2 regions of the Chamaesiphon sp. genome follow, and region 2 is predicted to be linked to the other one. Evidence: riboswitches for the same ligand, from Rfam matches in the RefSeq annotation. Region 2 holds a riboswitch; the other holds the start of a gene.
The links. Region 2 has a riboswitch for cobalamin ahead of cobG (precorrin-3B synthase). Riboswitches for the same ligand answer to the same signal wherever they lie in the genome.
Positions count from the first base shown of each region.

Region 1: another riboswitch for cobalamin. It lies ahead of ACEW9J_RS07325 (DUF1636 domain-containing protein); the one in region 2 lies ahead of cobG (precorrin-3B synthase).

Region 1 covers NZ_JBGSQZ010000103.1:770-5,409, forward strand. Annotated here, with positions in the region: gene ACEW9J_RS07315 (heme oxygenase (biliverdin-producing)) at 1-125, shown strand, start outside; gene ACEW9J_RS07320 (hypothetical protein) at 252-677, opposite strand; gene ACEW9J_RS07325 (DUF1636 domain-containing protein) at 664-1,077, opposite strand; cobalamin riboswitch at 1,099-1,248, opposite strand; gene ACEW9J_RS07330 (sterol desaturase family protein) at 1,531-2,325, opposite strand; gene ACEW9J_RS07335 (PEP-CTERM sorting domain-containing protein) at 2,510-3,307, opposite strand; gene rsmG (16S rRNA (guanine(527)-N(7))-methyltransferase RsmG) at 3,640-4,386, opposite strand; gene ACEW9J_RS07345 (ABC transporter ATP-binding protein) at 4,443-4,640, opposite strand, start outside.
Region 2 covers NZ_JBGSQZ010000008.1:17,997-26,360, forward strand. Annotated here, with positions in the region: gene cofH (7,8-didemethyl-8-hydroxy-5-deazariboflavin synthase subunit CofH) at 1-718, shown strand, start outside; gene ACEW9J_RS00485 (hypothetical protein) at 1,123-1,323, opposite strand; cobalamin riboswitch at 1,483-1,616, shown strand; gene cobG (precorrin-3B synthase) at 1,595-3,130, shown strand; gene ACEW9J_RS00495 (precorrin-8X methylmutase) at 3,120-3,773, shown strand; gene cobI (precorrin-2 C(20)-methyltransferase) at 3,773-4,483, shown strand; gene ACEW9J_RS00505 (hypothetical protein) at 4,691-5,506, shown strand; gene ACEW9J_RS00510 (phycobilisome protein) at 5,640-6,221, shown strand; gene ACEW9J_RS00515 (DUF2656 domain-containing protein) at 6,214-6,684, shown strand; gene ACEW9J_RS00520 (phycobilisome rod-core linker polypeptide) at 7,116-7,964, shown strand; gene ACEW9J_RS00525 (phycobilisome rod-core linker polypeptide) at 8,172-8,364, shown strand, end outside.

The sequences.
Region 1 (4,640 bases), on a different contig from region 2:
GGATGAACATGATTATGTTCACTGAATTAGAAGGTAATCTCATTAAAGCGATCGGTATCCAATTATTCAACCTTCTAACTCGCAAACGCAATCGCAACAATAACGAACTAGCTACAGCCGAGTAAGACTGGGGGATTGGGGGATTGGGAGACTGAGAGCTAGTAAAGTGAAGGGACTAAGAACTAATTATAGTTCCTAGCCCCTTGTCCCTAAAACCTAAAGCCTAAAGCCTAAAGCCTAAAGCCTAAAGCCTAACCCCTAACCCCTAATTCAAACTCACTCCATCGCCGACAGATCTGTTGATAACAGTCTGGAGGCGAAATTTTTAGGCGTTGACACCAGCCGAGATCGAGAGAGCTAGACTCGATCGCAAAAATTAGCTCAGTCTGCGGCTGATAATTAGCGACAGCAGCTAAAATGGGATCGATCGCTGGAGTCTGTACCAGCCACTCTTGTAAGTAGATAGACAATTGCGCCTGAGGGATATAGCGAAAATTAAGACTGGGTTCGAGATTGTCTCCCCAGTGGCGGTCAGAATCGTCCAGGAGATCCACTTCGCTACTGATGACTACTGCCCCTCTATCGAGATTTAGATAACCTTGCCAAGCCTGATAGCCAATCCACAGCAAGTTTTGGGTAAACAAATTGGCGCGGCGGGAGCGATTATAGTGCCGCATGGGTACGAGTGGGGGTAGTGAGGGGCGGAATTTTGGCGAGGATGCCTTGTTTGAGCGGTGCGGGACGTTCTCCCCAAGGTAATACTCCAGTGGAATGCTGATAGTATTTTTCAGCACAGTCGAGGATATTGCTCAACGGGATATTCGGATCGTTGGTCGGAATATCACCAAACAGATATGTATGCTTCCCCGCCGCCGCAAAGGAAATCACACAGGACTTACTACAGGCACTCATACAACCTACAGCTTGGATCGGAAACTCTGTCGCTAACTCCCACTTTTGGTGCAAAGCTTCGAGCTGCTGTAGTAGGCGTTCGCCCTCGCTCGTACCAACGCGCTGACCATCTTGCCACTTACTACCGCAAGTGGTACAAACAAATAAACAATGTTCTGGGTTCACCTAATACCTCGTAGGTTAATTGACCGATATGTAGCTTCTGGCGGGCATTCTGACTCAATCGACGCTGATGCAGACGATTTACAGTTGCGGGACAGTGCTGGATTTTCACCAGGCTTTCCCCATTACTTTGAGTAGCTGTTCCCTACTCAAACCAGATCGAATTTTCATTATACAGGTTCTGCGATCGCTTGCAAAAAATCGTTGGCGCAGACTTTGGTCTGAAATATCGACCCCCAATAATGTAGTATAATAGTCGCCAGGGCGGTTAAGATTTTGGCAGCGGATGTAGGGAAAAATGGGTGTTGAGGATGCCTGTGTTCTGGAAAAGGGGCAATAATCAAGAAAACGCAGAGTTAAACTAAGGGGTTGTGGTTAGCATAGAGACTGAAGTCTCTGCTCATGATGCAAAGTCCGCCTTCTAGGGGTTAAGCTTCTCATCTAGGATTGCTATAACTACCGTTTTAATGGTTGTAATAGTTGTCCGGTAAAGCTTGGCTCGATCGACATTTCGATCCCATATTTCTGCGGCCAGCGATGTTTTGGGAGATAGAATGAACCGAAGAGGATATCCATAATGGGTAAAATCGCGGCATAGTTTTTGTTAATATACTCCGCGCCATCATTCGTGTGATGCCAATGATGAAAAGCTGGCGTAGCCAACACTCGTTCGACAAATCCAAACCGCCAATTCATATTCGCATGAACCCAGAAACTCCAGACGGTGCCGACCAACGAATATAGCACTGGTAGGATGTCTGCATCTGCGGTGGGTTGTGCCAAACCGAGGAGATAGAGCGGGAGTAAGCCCGTAAACCGTCCAAAAAACATATCCAACGGATGGGCGCGAGTATTTACCAACCAGTCCATCTCTTCCGAGCTATGGTGGACTGCATGAAACCTCCACATCCAGGGAATCTCATGCGACCAGCGATGCCCCCAGTACGCACCAAATTCGCCGACGATTATTGCGAGGACGAACCGAACTCGAAAGGGTAGAGCTGCTACCCAAGTATAGATTCCACTGGGTTCGAGCTGATGTACTACCGCAGCCACGATCGACATCGGCAGAATTAGCAGCAGTTTGGGTAGCAGACTATTGAGGAAGTAATAACCCAAGTCGATAAAAAATTCTTTGCGGAAGACTGGCTGTTTTTGCTGGGCGCAAAGCCGTTCTAGCGGGATAAAGACGATCGCGAGGATGACTAACCAAGCGCATAATCTAAATATATCTAACGCTAATGATGACAAATACTGCTGCACGTTATCAAAGCGTCTCCAAGTTTGGGTTAAAAAATCTGGTCAGATCGAATTGAGGTCGTGCTTAACGATGGCGCAACCTCAATCGCAAATGGTGTTTCGATCGTCACGAGCGATCTCAAGTGAACTATCAGGTGAAAATTACAGCTAGTAGTTCTAACAATTTAGGATTTATTTAGGCATTTTTGGTAGATTTAGTTAGTTTCTTTCTCAACCGTAAAGCTGCTGTACCGCCGACAATCGTACCGATAATCGTAAAAGGTTCGGGAACGGCAGTAGGCGAAACCGAGACACCAGACAAGAGCGAGAAGGGTGGTCTTCCATCGGGAGTACCAACTGCCAAAAATGTCAAGATATCACTGGTGGTATTAGCTGTGAATGTTAATGTCTGTTTCTGCCAATCAGTTACCCGCGTAGCTGTATCTGGAAATATATTTATGGCTGATAGCTGAGTCTTTGCGAGTTGCGCGCCAGTGGTTGCGTAAGTCAGAATGCTCGTATCAAAACCGACCCGCCATCTTTCGGTTGTCGGACCAGTAAATCCACTTTGCTGTCCGGCAGCCTGATAAAACGTCACATCATATTGTTTGCCTGCTGTCAGACCACTCACTGATTGATAGATCGGGGCACCGAAACCAGGATCGCCATCTGCCGCTACAAACCAAGTTGCGACACCATCAGGACTGGCAATGGGCGCAGTACCACGCAGTTGCAAGTTCGGATCGGGACGACCGCCTGCTACGTTGAGATTGTCTGTGTATTCTAGACCGATCGGCACTACAAAATTCAATTTACTGTTATCGGTAGTACTCCAGCCAGTATTGGCTGCGTTGAAAAATGAGGAGCTGGTCTGTCCTGCCGTTCCAGGTGTAAAGTTGCCGTTAACAAGAGTTACCGCTTGGGCGGACAAGCTTATCGTACAGAGGCCGATGGCGGACAATCCGCCAATGGCAGTTTTGAGTGTTGTGTTCATGATTGTGTCCTTACAAGTTACCTAATGAATTTGTTGGGTGAGTCAGAGCTAATCGCTTTCGATACTATCTTGGCAGGTCACAGACTTGCATTTTCGCTCGAACTCTCAGTTCGAGAATGTGCTAGAGCGAGCTGGCACTAATTAGCAAAATTTAGCTAAGTGCGACGATCGAGTGAGTTTCAATTTTTATTTATATATACTCAAAAATTGAGAAATGCTCGCCATCTTCGGAGTCGGCAGATCGCTTCTAAGCCAAATGGCTTAAATTTGATATGCAATCTTATCATCAGAAACTTCAAATCGTCAAGTATTGGAGTTTATTTAGCGCAATGCTAGAGTGGTTTTAGAGTGGGGATACCGACAGCGCGAGGATAGTAGGGATGTGTATCGGTAGTTTTGTGCAGCCAAATACAGTGGCGGATACTATCACTGATGGGAGTTGTAAATCGATCGATCTTACTAATCTCACCCCCTAGTTTTGCTACTGCAAGTTCTAAACTAGTAGCTTCCTCATCTGTCCAATTGCCACGATAGAGAATTGCTGTCCCGCCTACTTTGACTAAAGGTAGGGTATATTCAGCACAAACATTTGCCGATGACACCGCTCGAATTAGCGCGAGATCGTATTGATGGCGGTGCTGTCTTTCTTGTCCCAAAGCTTCGATCCGACTGACTAAAGGATGAGTATTAGTTAAGCCAAGCTCAGGAGCGATATATTCGATAAACCCGACCTTTTTGGCAGTAGAATCAACTAGAGTCATTTGCCAATCAGTTCTGGCGATCGCTAGCGGTAAGCCAGGAAAACCTGCGCCAGTGCCAAGATCTATGACCTTTAGCTCCAACGGATGATTAATTAAGTCACCAACACCTCGGAGGGAATCCCACAAATGTTTTTCCCAAAATTCTTCAGGTGCGATAATTCTGGTGAGATTTAATTGTTGGTTAGCACTAACTACTTCTGAGTATAAAGATTGTAACTGCGACTGCTGTTGTGCGGTAGGACACCAATCAATTGTTTCTTGCCACATCTTATCCATATTTGGCAAACAGTTTGGGCTAGAGATTGATGATGAATCCATGTGGTTGTGTAATTTATATTAAAAAAAGATTTCGGCAACGCTAACTTAAAGCCTACTCAACGATCGATCTTAGCTTCAATTAATACTCCTCGATCGATCTGCCAACATTTATCGGCAATTGCTAGTAAATCCCCAGCATCATGGGTAACAACTAATAACGTCCATTCCTGTTTCAGTTGGGCAAGCAAATTGACTAACTGTTGTCGCATCGACCAATCTAAGCCTGCTGTCGGCTCATCTAACAGCAGTAAAGA
Region 2 (8,364 bases):
CACTTTTCCCCAACTTCATCTGCACGCTTTTTCGCCGCAGGAAGTCGAGTTTATCGCTCGTCAAGATGGGGTGAGCTATGCAGATACGATCGTTGCCTTACAAAAAGCTGGCGTAGGATCGATGCCAGGTACGGCGGCGGAAGTCTTGGATGATACAGTACGGCGGGTGATTTGTCCTGAAAAGATCGATAGTGCTACGTGGATTGAAATCGTTACCACCGCTCATCGATTGGGGATGCCGACTACTAGTACCATGTTAGCTGGACATATCGAAACACCCAGCCAGCAGATCGCTCATTTAGAGCAGTTAAAACAGATTCAACAACACGCAATTAAATACAATTACCCTACCCGAATCACTGAATTTATCATCCTCCCCTTTGTGGGAGAATCAGCACCCACACCTCTCCGCAGTCGCGTCGGACGAGATCAGCCGATTTTAGCCGATAATTTATTATTAACGGCGATCGCGCGAATTTTCCTCGGTAACTATATTCCCAATCATCAACCCAGTTGGGTCAAGTTGGGTCTAGAAGGCGCGAAAACTGCTCTTACTTGGGGGTGTAATGATTTGGGTGGGACGTTGATGGAGGAGCATATTACGACGATGGCGGGAGCTAAGGGCGGGACGTGTTTGTCGGTGGAGGATTTGCAAGGTGCGATTCGGGCGATCGATCGACAGGATCGGCAACGCAGTACTTTGTATGAATTAATTTAGGTGATTGAGTAATAAGTAATAAGTAATGATTTCGTTGTCGATCCAGGGACTCAAACTCCGTATCAAAAACTAGCGCATGTAGCAATCTTAAATGAAAAGCTAGGTTGATGTAGGGTGTGTTAGGCGCAAGCCGTAACGCACCAATATTTAACCTGAGTGTCTCGTTCCGAGCAACTGAGCCGACATAAATGTCGTCTAATGAATGAAAGAAACTTTGGTTGGGTGTGTTGGGTTTCGCCTTGCTCTACCCAACCTACAGATCCGTGTACTGATTTAAAATGCTGCTATTTTAGATACTCCCTTCCCACTCAATCGAGAGACATCACCATTCACCATTCACCCCCTACACCAGATGTCTAATTTGACACTAGGAAGGGAGTAGTTAGAAAGTTTTGCTTGACAAATTATCGACGTACTTGTTGAAGAGCTTGTAAGTGGCAGAGGAGCGTTTCAACCTCGGCTTGAAGTTCGAGGAATTTTTCTTGTCGATCGACTGGATATACTTTAGTCAATTTAGTAACTTGCTGTTCGTGCTCTGAGGTAGCAGATCTAACCGACACGCCAATGGCGGTTTGAGCAACTATGGTTAGTGGGCTGGGGGACATAGCTTTGGATGGTTATTTATACTGACTCACACACAAGGCAATTGTAGCCTGAATTCGACTGTTCTGGAATCGGATGTAGAGTCCAAACTGCCTACCGGAAAATGTGAATTTAATGTTTGTGACGGGGCGATAGTGGGATTGTTCCGATCTGGTCAGGGCAACGAGTCACCATCTCATGTTAGATTGGTCTAGCTGAGGATCGGGGAAGTCTGGTGAAAATCCAGGGCTGTGCCGCAACTGTGATGGAGCGAACGCTTCGAGTCAGAATACCGTGCCTGAGTGTACCGCAGGCGGTACTCTAATCTACTATTCCCTGCGTCGCATCGGGAAGGAGTTACATTCAGTGTCCGTTGAAAGGTCGATCTGTCCAGATATTTACCATCCTGCGATCGCTCGTGATGGTTTGTTGACGCGGTTACGAATTCCAGGTGGAGTGTTAAATGAGTCTCAGTGTCTGACGATCGCGAGTCTACTAGAGTCACTCAGCTTAGAGTATATTCAAGTTACCAATCGCGCGAATTTGCAACTGCGATCGCTAGCCAAAGATCTCGATCGAGAGTTACTAAGTAAATTAGCAGACTGTGGTTTGGCGGCGGGTAATAGTGCTGTCGATGGCATCCGCAATATTATGATTAGCCCGACTGCGGGAATTGACTCGCAGGAGTCGATCGATGTGCGTCCATTGGCTGATGCTTGGCATGAATATCTCACCGAGCATCCCGAATTGGGAGTGTTGTCGAGTAAATTTAGTGTGGGTTTCGATGGTGGTGGAAGTGTGGGGATTGTCGATCGACCTAATGATATTACGCTGTTAGCTGTTGGAAGTCGCGAGTTTAGTCTCTATTTAGGGATGAGAGAAAGAGGCGATCCACCGCTACCTGTAGATGTCAGATTAGACTCGGATGAATGTGTGCCGATGTTGGCGGCGATTGCTCAAAGTTATCGACGCGGGAGCGAAGTATTAGGTGGGGATGCACGTCGAAAACCACGGCTGCGGGATGCGATCGGGCACTACGGATTGACAGGTTTTGGGGAAGTAGTCCAACGAGAATTCGGTACTTCCAGGCGTTTTGTTTTTAAAAACCTCGATCTAAAGCGGTTCTCTACGGAAAATGGCGATGTTGCACAGACACAATCTAGATTGAGCGATCGTCATTTAGGCGTACATCAGCAATGCCAATCGGATTGCTACTATTTGGGAGTGGTGTTGCCGTTGGGACGATGGAGTGGATCGCAAGTGCGGGGTGTTGGGAGCATCGCCGCTCGGTATGGGAGTGGGCAGATCCGCTTAACTCCCTGGCAAAATCTGATTATCCCCGATGTCCAGGCGATCGATCTGGCGAGGGTGCAGGGATTAATTAACGATTTAAGCTTGGTGACAACAGCCAATCATCCCAGTAGTTTATTAAGAGCCTGTGCGGGTGCAACTGGTTGTCAGTTTAGCGCGACAGATACTCAACGGGATGCGATCGCCCTGTCGGAGTATTTAGCCGCTAACTTTACACTCGATCGACCATTGAATATCCATTTCAGCGGTTGCGATAAATCCTGCGCCCAACACGATCGAGCAGATATCACCCTCTGGGGAGACGAACGAACCAGGAGCTATCGACTGGCGATCGGGGGCTTTACAGACCGATCTGAGCCAGAGCAGAGCGATCTTTTAGCACCGCTATCAGTCCCAATCGCTATCGGCAATCTCATCGCGGCTTATCATCATCAGCGGCTTAATCCCCAAGAATCTTTTGAGTCATTTACGACTCGTCAATCTCCAGTTCAACTGCACCAAATACTTCATGCCGTCTAAAATTACGATTCCAGCACCCCTAGACTATATCCGCGATGGTGCGGAAATTTATCGTCAATCTTTTGCGACGATTCGATCGGAGGCACAATTAGACAACTTACCTACTGATTTCAATGCCGTAGCAGTGCGACTAATCCATGCTTGTGGGATGATTGATATTGTCAGCGATCTGGATTATTCGATCGATGCAGTTCGAGTCGGACGAAAAGCACTAGCAAATGGGGCACCGATTTTGTGCGATGCGCGGATGGTAGCAGATGGAGTGACGCGCAAACGTTTACCTGTGGAAAACCAAGTTATTTGTACGCTCCCAGATCCCCAGGTGGTAGATCTAGCCGCCAAGTTAGAGAATACTCGATCGGCTGCTGCTCTAGAACTATGGCGACCTTATTTAGCTGGAGCTGTCATCGCGATCGGTAATGCCCCAACGGCTCTATTTCGATTGCTTGAAATGCTCGACGAGGGCGCACCAAAACCCGCACTGATTCTCGGTTTCCCTGTCGGTTTTGTGGGTGCAATGGAATCAAAAGCTGCTCTAGCAGCAGATAGTCGAGGCGTACCTTTTATCACAATTCACGGACGACGCGGTGGTAGTGCGATGGCTGCTGCGGCTGTCAATGCACTAGCCACGGAGCAGGAATAATGGTTGCCATCCAGACAGGGAGATTATACGGGATCGGGGTTGGCCCTGGCGATCCAGAGTTATTGACACTCAAGGCGTTTCGGCTCCTGCAAGCGGCTCCTGTCGTCGCCTATCAGTCAGCAAACGACCATGAAAGCATCGCCCGATCGATTGTCGCACCCTATCTAACTGGTAAGCAAATCGAAGTCTGTTTTCATTTTCCCCGTGCGCTCGATCCTGAAGCCGCCCAAGAATTATATGCTGAGGCGATTAAACCGATCGCGGCTCATTTATCAGCGGGGCGAGATGTCGTAGTATTATGTGCGGGCGATCCATTATTTTACGGTTCGTTCATGTATTTATTTACGCGATTAGCCGATCGATTCATTACCGAAATCGTACCTGGGGTATCTTCACCGATGGGTGCAGCCGCTGCGATCGGGATGCCATTATGTTACCGTAATGATATTTTTAGTGTTCTTTCGGCGACTTTATCAGTTGAAGTATTAACTACCCAATTAGTCAATGCCGATGCTGTGGCAATTATCAAACTCCGTCGCCATTTTGATAAAGTTCGGCAGATTTTAAGCGATCTAGATTTGTTAGATCGGGCAAAATATATCGAACGGGCAACAGCAACGGATCAAAAGATTATCTCGATAGAAGATGTCGAGCCGCGCGATGTTCCCTATTTTTCAATGATTATAGTTCCTAGCAAAACCCAACTCTAGCCACTTTAGGCTTTAGGCTTTAGGCTTTAGGCTTTAGGCTTTAGGGACATATTAGATTAGTCCGCGCACCATCCGGATTTTGCATCACTAGCCACGATTTGCGAAAAGTGCGGTCTTGGGGTTTCCCCAGGTAAAGTACCTTTTCAAGACACAATCGTTGGCATTCTTGGGATTTGTTTCCCTCCTTCCTGCTAAAATCAAAATTATATGCAAACTAATAGTTCCGATCGATCTGCTCAAGCGATCGAGATCTCCGGCGCGAGATTGGCTAAGTGGAAAACGATGCTAACCGCGCGAAAAATTGGTACTACCAAGAAATTATTATCGAGAGTCCCCGAACTTATCGGCGAACAGGCGGCGCGAAAAGCTCTCAATGGGCAAAGATTGGATCGCCAGACTTGGGAAGCGATTTTCACTGGCTTGAAGTTGAATCGAGTTGATTTTTTTAGTGATGTGGAATGGTTCGATCGCAATCTGACAACTCAGTGGGAAATATTGTGGAATTTGGCGGCGGATGCGTCCGATCGATTTGGGCTAGTATTACCGGAGCATGTGCCAGATTCTAGTCTGTGGGATGGAGTTGGCTCGGAAAAGTTTCAACAGACGATCGCCAGTCGGACATCAGTATTATTAGAGATACCTGGGGGATTCTTGGGCTATCTGATTTTAGTAGAGCAAGATGCACTAGGCAATATCGTGCTGCTGTCTCCATCCCCGCTGATGTCAAATCCCGTGCTAACTGGCTCAATTCAACGCTTACCCCAATATCCACCGTCGCCGTTTGAGTTCTTGCAACCGATAACTGTCGGTACGAACTATCTGTGGGCAGGTATTTTTGCGAAGTTGCCAGAGTTGAGATGGTTGGCTGATGCCCAAAAAAGACCGCTCAGATTGCAGATGGCACAAGTTACAGAGCTGTTGGCGTATGTCAGCAAACAACCTCCAGGAACCCCACTATGGCGATCGAGTTATGTGGTGACAGCTTCGTCAAGCCATGCGGATATAATGAATTTGGATATATAGCGATCCTAAATCAGATAGGGATCGAATACTGGTGCGTTACGGCAGCAGCCCAACACACCCTACATTAACCTAGCTTTTCATTTGGGATGGCTATATCTCTGGATAGAGTCTAACTTTTATTCAAAAATTTCCAATGCTGACCGATCGAATTAAAGAACTGATTGCTAGAGCCAGAATTGTGAGCTTTGCTAGTTGGGAGTTGCAGCATCCAGCCGCAAGTATTGCCATATTTCAAGCTGCTGAAGATGCCAGAGTGTATCTCACAGATGAAGATTGCGCCAAAATTGCGGTACTTTCACCCCCGACTTCTCAGCTGATCCCAGTCGGGCAGTTATTACGCGATCGAGTCGTCGAAATCATTGCCGAAGCTAGAACCGAACTCTACACTCAATTTCCCCAGATTACCGAGCCAGGGGGCGGACTCTATCCTCCCGAACGCGCTGAGGCTTGCTGGCGGGACTTTTGGCATTATCTTCGCACTATTACCTATGGGATCGTGGGCAGCAATGCCCAATATACTAGTGCCGATGGGTTGGACAATTTGCGGCTCCTCTATCAGGAATTACAAGTGCCGATTGATGCCATGACAGTCGGACTTGAAGGACTCAAGACAGCTAGTTTGCGCCGGATCGAGCCAAGTCAACACGCGATCGTCAGCCCCTATTTCGACCATTTGATTACTCAGCTAAAATCTTTCACAACTAGCCATGAATGAGTCCCCAGCCCTGCGAATGTTATTTTCTCACAACTTTGACCTTGCCGAAGATCGCGTCCCCGCCCTGAGTCGGGAAGCCTTCACCCAGGTATTTGCAGAAGGCTTCAGTACTCACCCAGAAATCCAGTGTCGTCAGGTAGATAGTCCCCACTGGATCGTCGAAATTGTCTGTCGGGCGGATTTACTCACACCTCAACAAGTAGGCGAAACTTGTGCCCAGATGCTGGTTAATAGCCGCACGCAATCGATCGGGAAGATCGATTTTGACATCCTGGTTTTAGGTGGCATCAAGACTACTCCCGCCACTAGTGATGCTCCAGACGCACTCCAAGCAAATCAATGGGGCGTAGATATCGTCGAAACCAAGTCAGGCGAACAATTCTTGCGATCGATCGGTTGGGAAATGACGATCGCGGGCAAACCCGTTGGCACTATTTTTAAAGTCGAAGTCACAGGTAAATAGTGTAGGGTGTGTTAGCGAAGCGTAACGCACCGGAGTACTATAGCAATCATAAATCAGATCCTTGGTACTAAATATTGGTGCGTTACGGCAGCAGCCCAACACACCCTACGTCAACCTAACTTTTTATTTAGGATTGCTATATCAACTATCAACTATCCCAGATTCCACGCAATAAATCTCAACACTACAGCTTAATGATTCTTAGCGATCGGAGCTACAAGAATAGATGAAGATTAGTATAGACAAGATTATAAAAGCTTATCGATCGTTAGGGCGGGTAAGGTAGCCAAATAAGTTAGTTGCTAGAGCTTAAACTCTCTCATAATTGACAAACTAATGGTTATTACTTGTAAATGTAATGCCAAAATCGCCCAAAATTTTGAGACGATCGTGTTCAGATTTAGTACCGTTGCCGTAGGGAGACTTAATAAATGTATTTTGGACCAGCTTCACGATTGGGTATTAGCCGATTTGACGAAACTCCACCGATCGAGTGGATACCCGGACGCTCTAATGCTGAGATCGAAGAAATTATCACCGCCGTTTATCGCCAAGTACTAGGCAATGCCTATGTGATGGAAAGCGAACGGGCTGTAGTTCCTGAGTCGCAGTTTAGAAGCGGTGAATATAGCGTACGGGAATTTGTCCGTGCTGTCGCCAAGTCAGACGTATATATGTCCCGCTTTAGTGATTGTCCCCGCTATCGCTTTGTCGAGTTGAACTTCCGCCATCTATTAGGACGTGCGCCGAATAGCTATGATGAAATGAAAGCTCACAGTGCGATCCTAGATGCTGGTGACTTTGATGCTGAAATCGATTCGTACCTCGACAGCGATGAGTATCAAAACGTGTTTGGGGATAATATCGTTCCCTATATTCGTGGCTACAAGACCGAAGCGATTAGTCACATGGTGGGCTTTACCCACACGTTCCAATTGGTACGTGGGGCAGCTACTAGCTCCTTCAAGGCAGACTTAGCAGGCAAGTCACCAAAACTTAACTCTTTGGTGATTAACGCTACTGCTACGGCTGTTACAGCTCCAGGTAACACCTTCCGCAATCCGCCGATCGATCCTCGCACTCGTCTTGGTGCAGGTGCTGATGAGCAAGGCAAGGTTTACCGGATTGAGGTGACTGGTTATCGTGCTAACAAGCTCAATAACATTTCCAAGTTCCGTCGGAGCAACCAAGTCTACATGGTGCCCTACGAGCAGTTGTCAGAAACCTATCAACGGATTCACAAGCAAGGTGGTTCGATCGTCAGTATGACTGCGGTTTAGATTAGGCTTTAGGGCTTTAGGCTTTAGAACAGTTGTTGAGTGGGGATTTAGATCTCTACTCAAACAAATGTTCGCTCTATAAATGAGCATCGGTATCGAACCTTAATTCAAAATTAAACACTACCCCTAGCAAGATTTTTGCGGTTTCGATCGCTAACTTTTGCCTAGATATTTACAAGATAACAATAATTTAGGATCGAAATAATCATGGCAACTATGACACGGATGGAATTATGGCCCAATCGCACTGTTGACGACGTGCAAGCAGTGATTCGCGCAGTTTACAAGCATGTTTTGGGCAATCCCCACATGATGGAAAGCGAACGCTTATCAGCGGCGGAATCTCAATTGGCAAATGGTAGCCTCTCTGTACGGGAATTCGTACGTGCGGTGGGCAAAT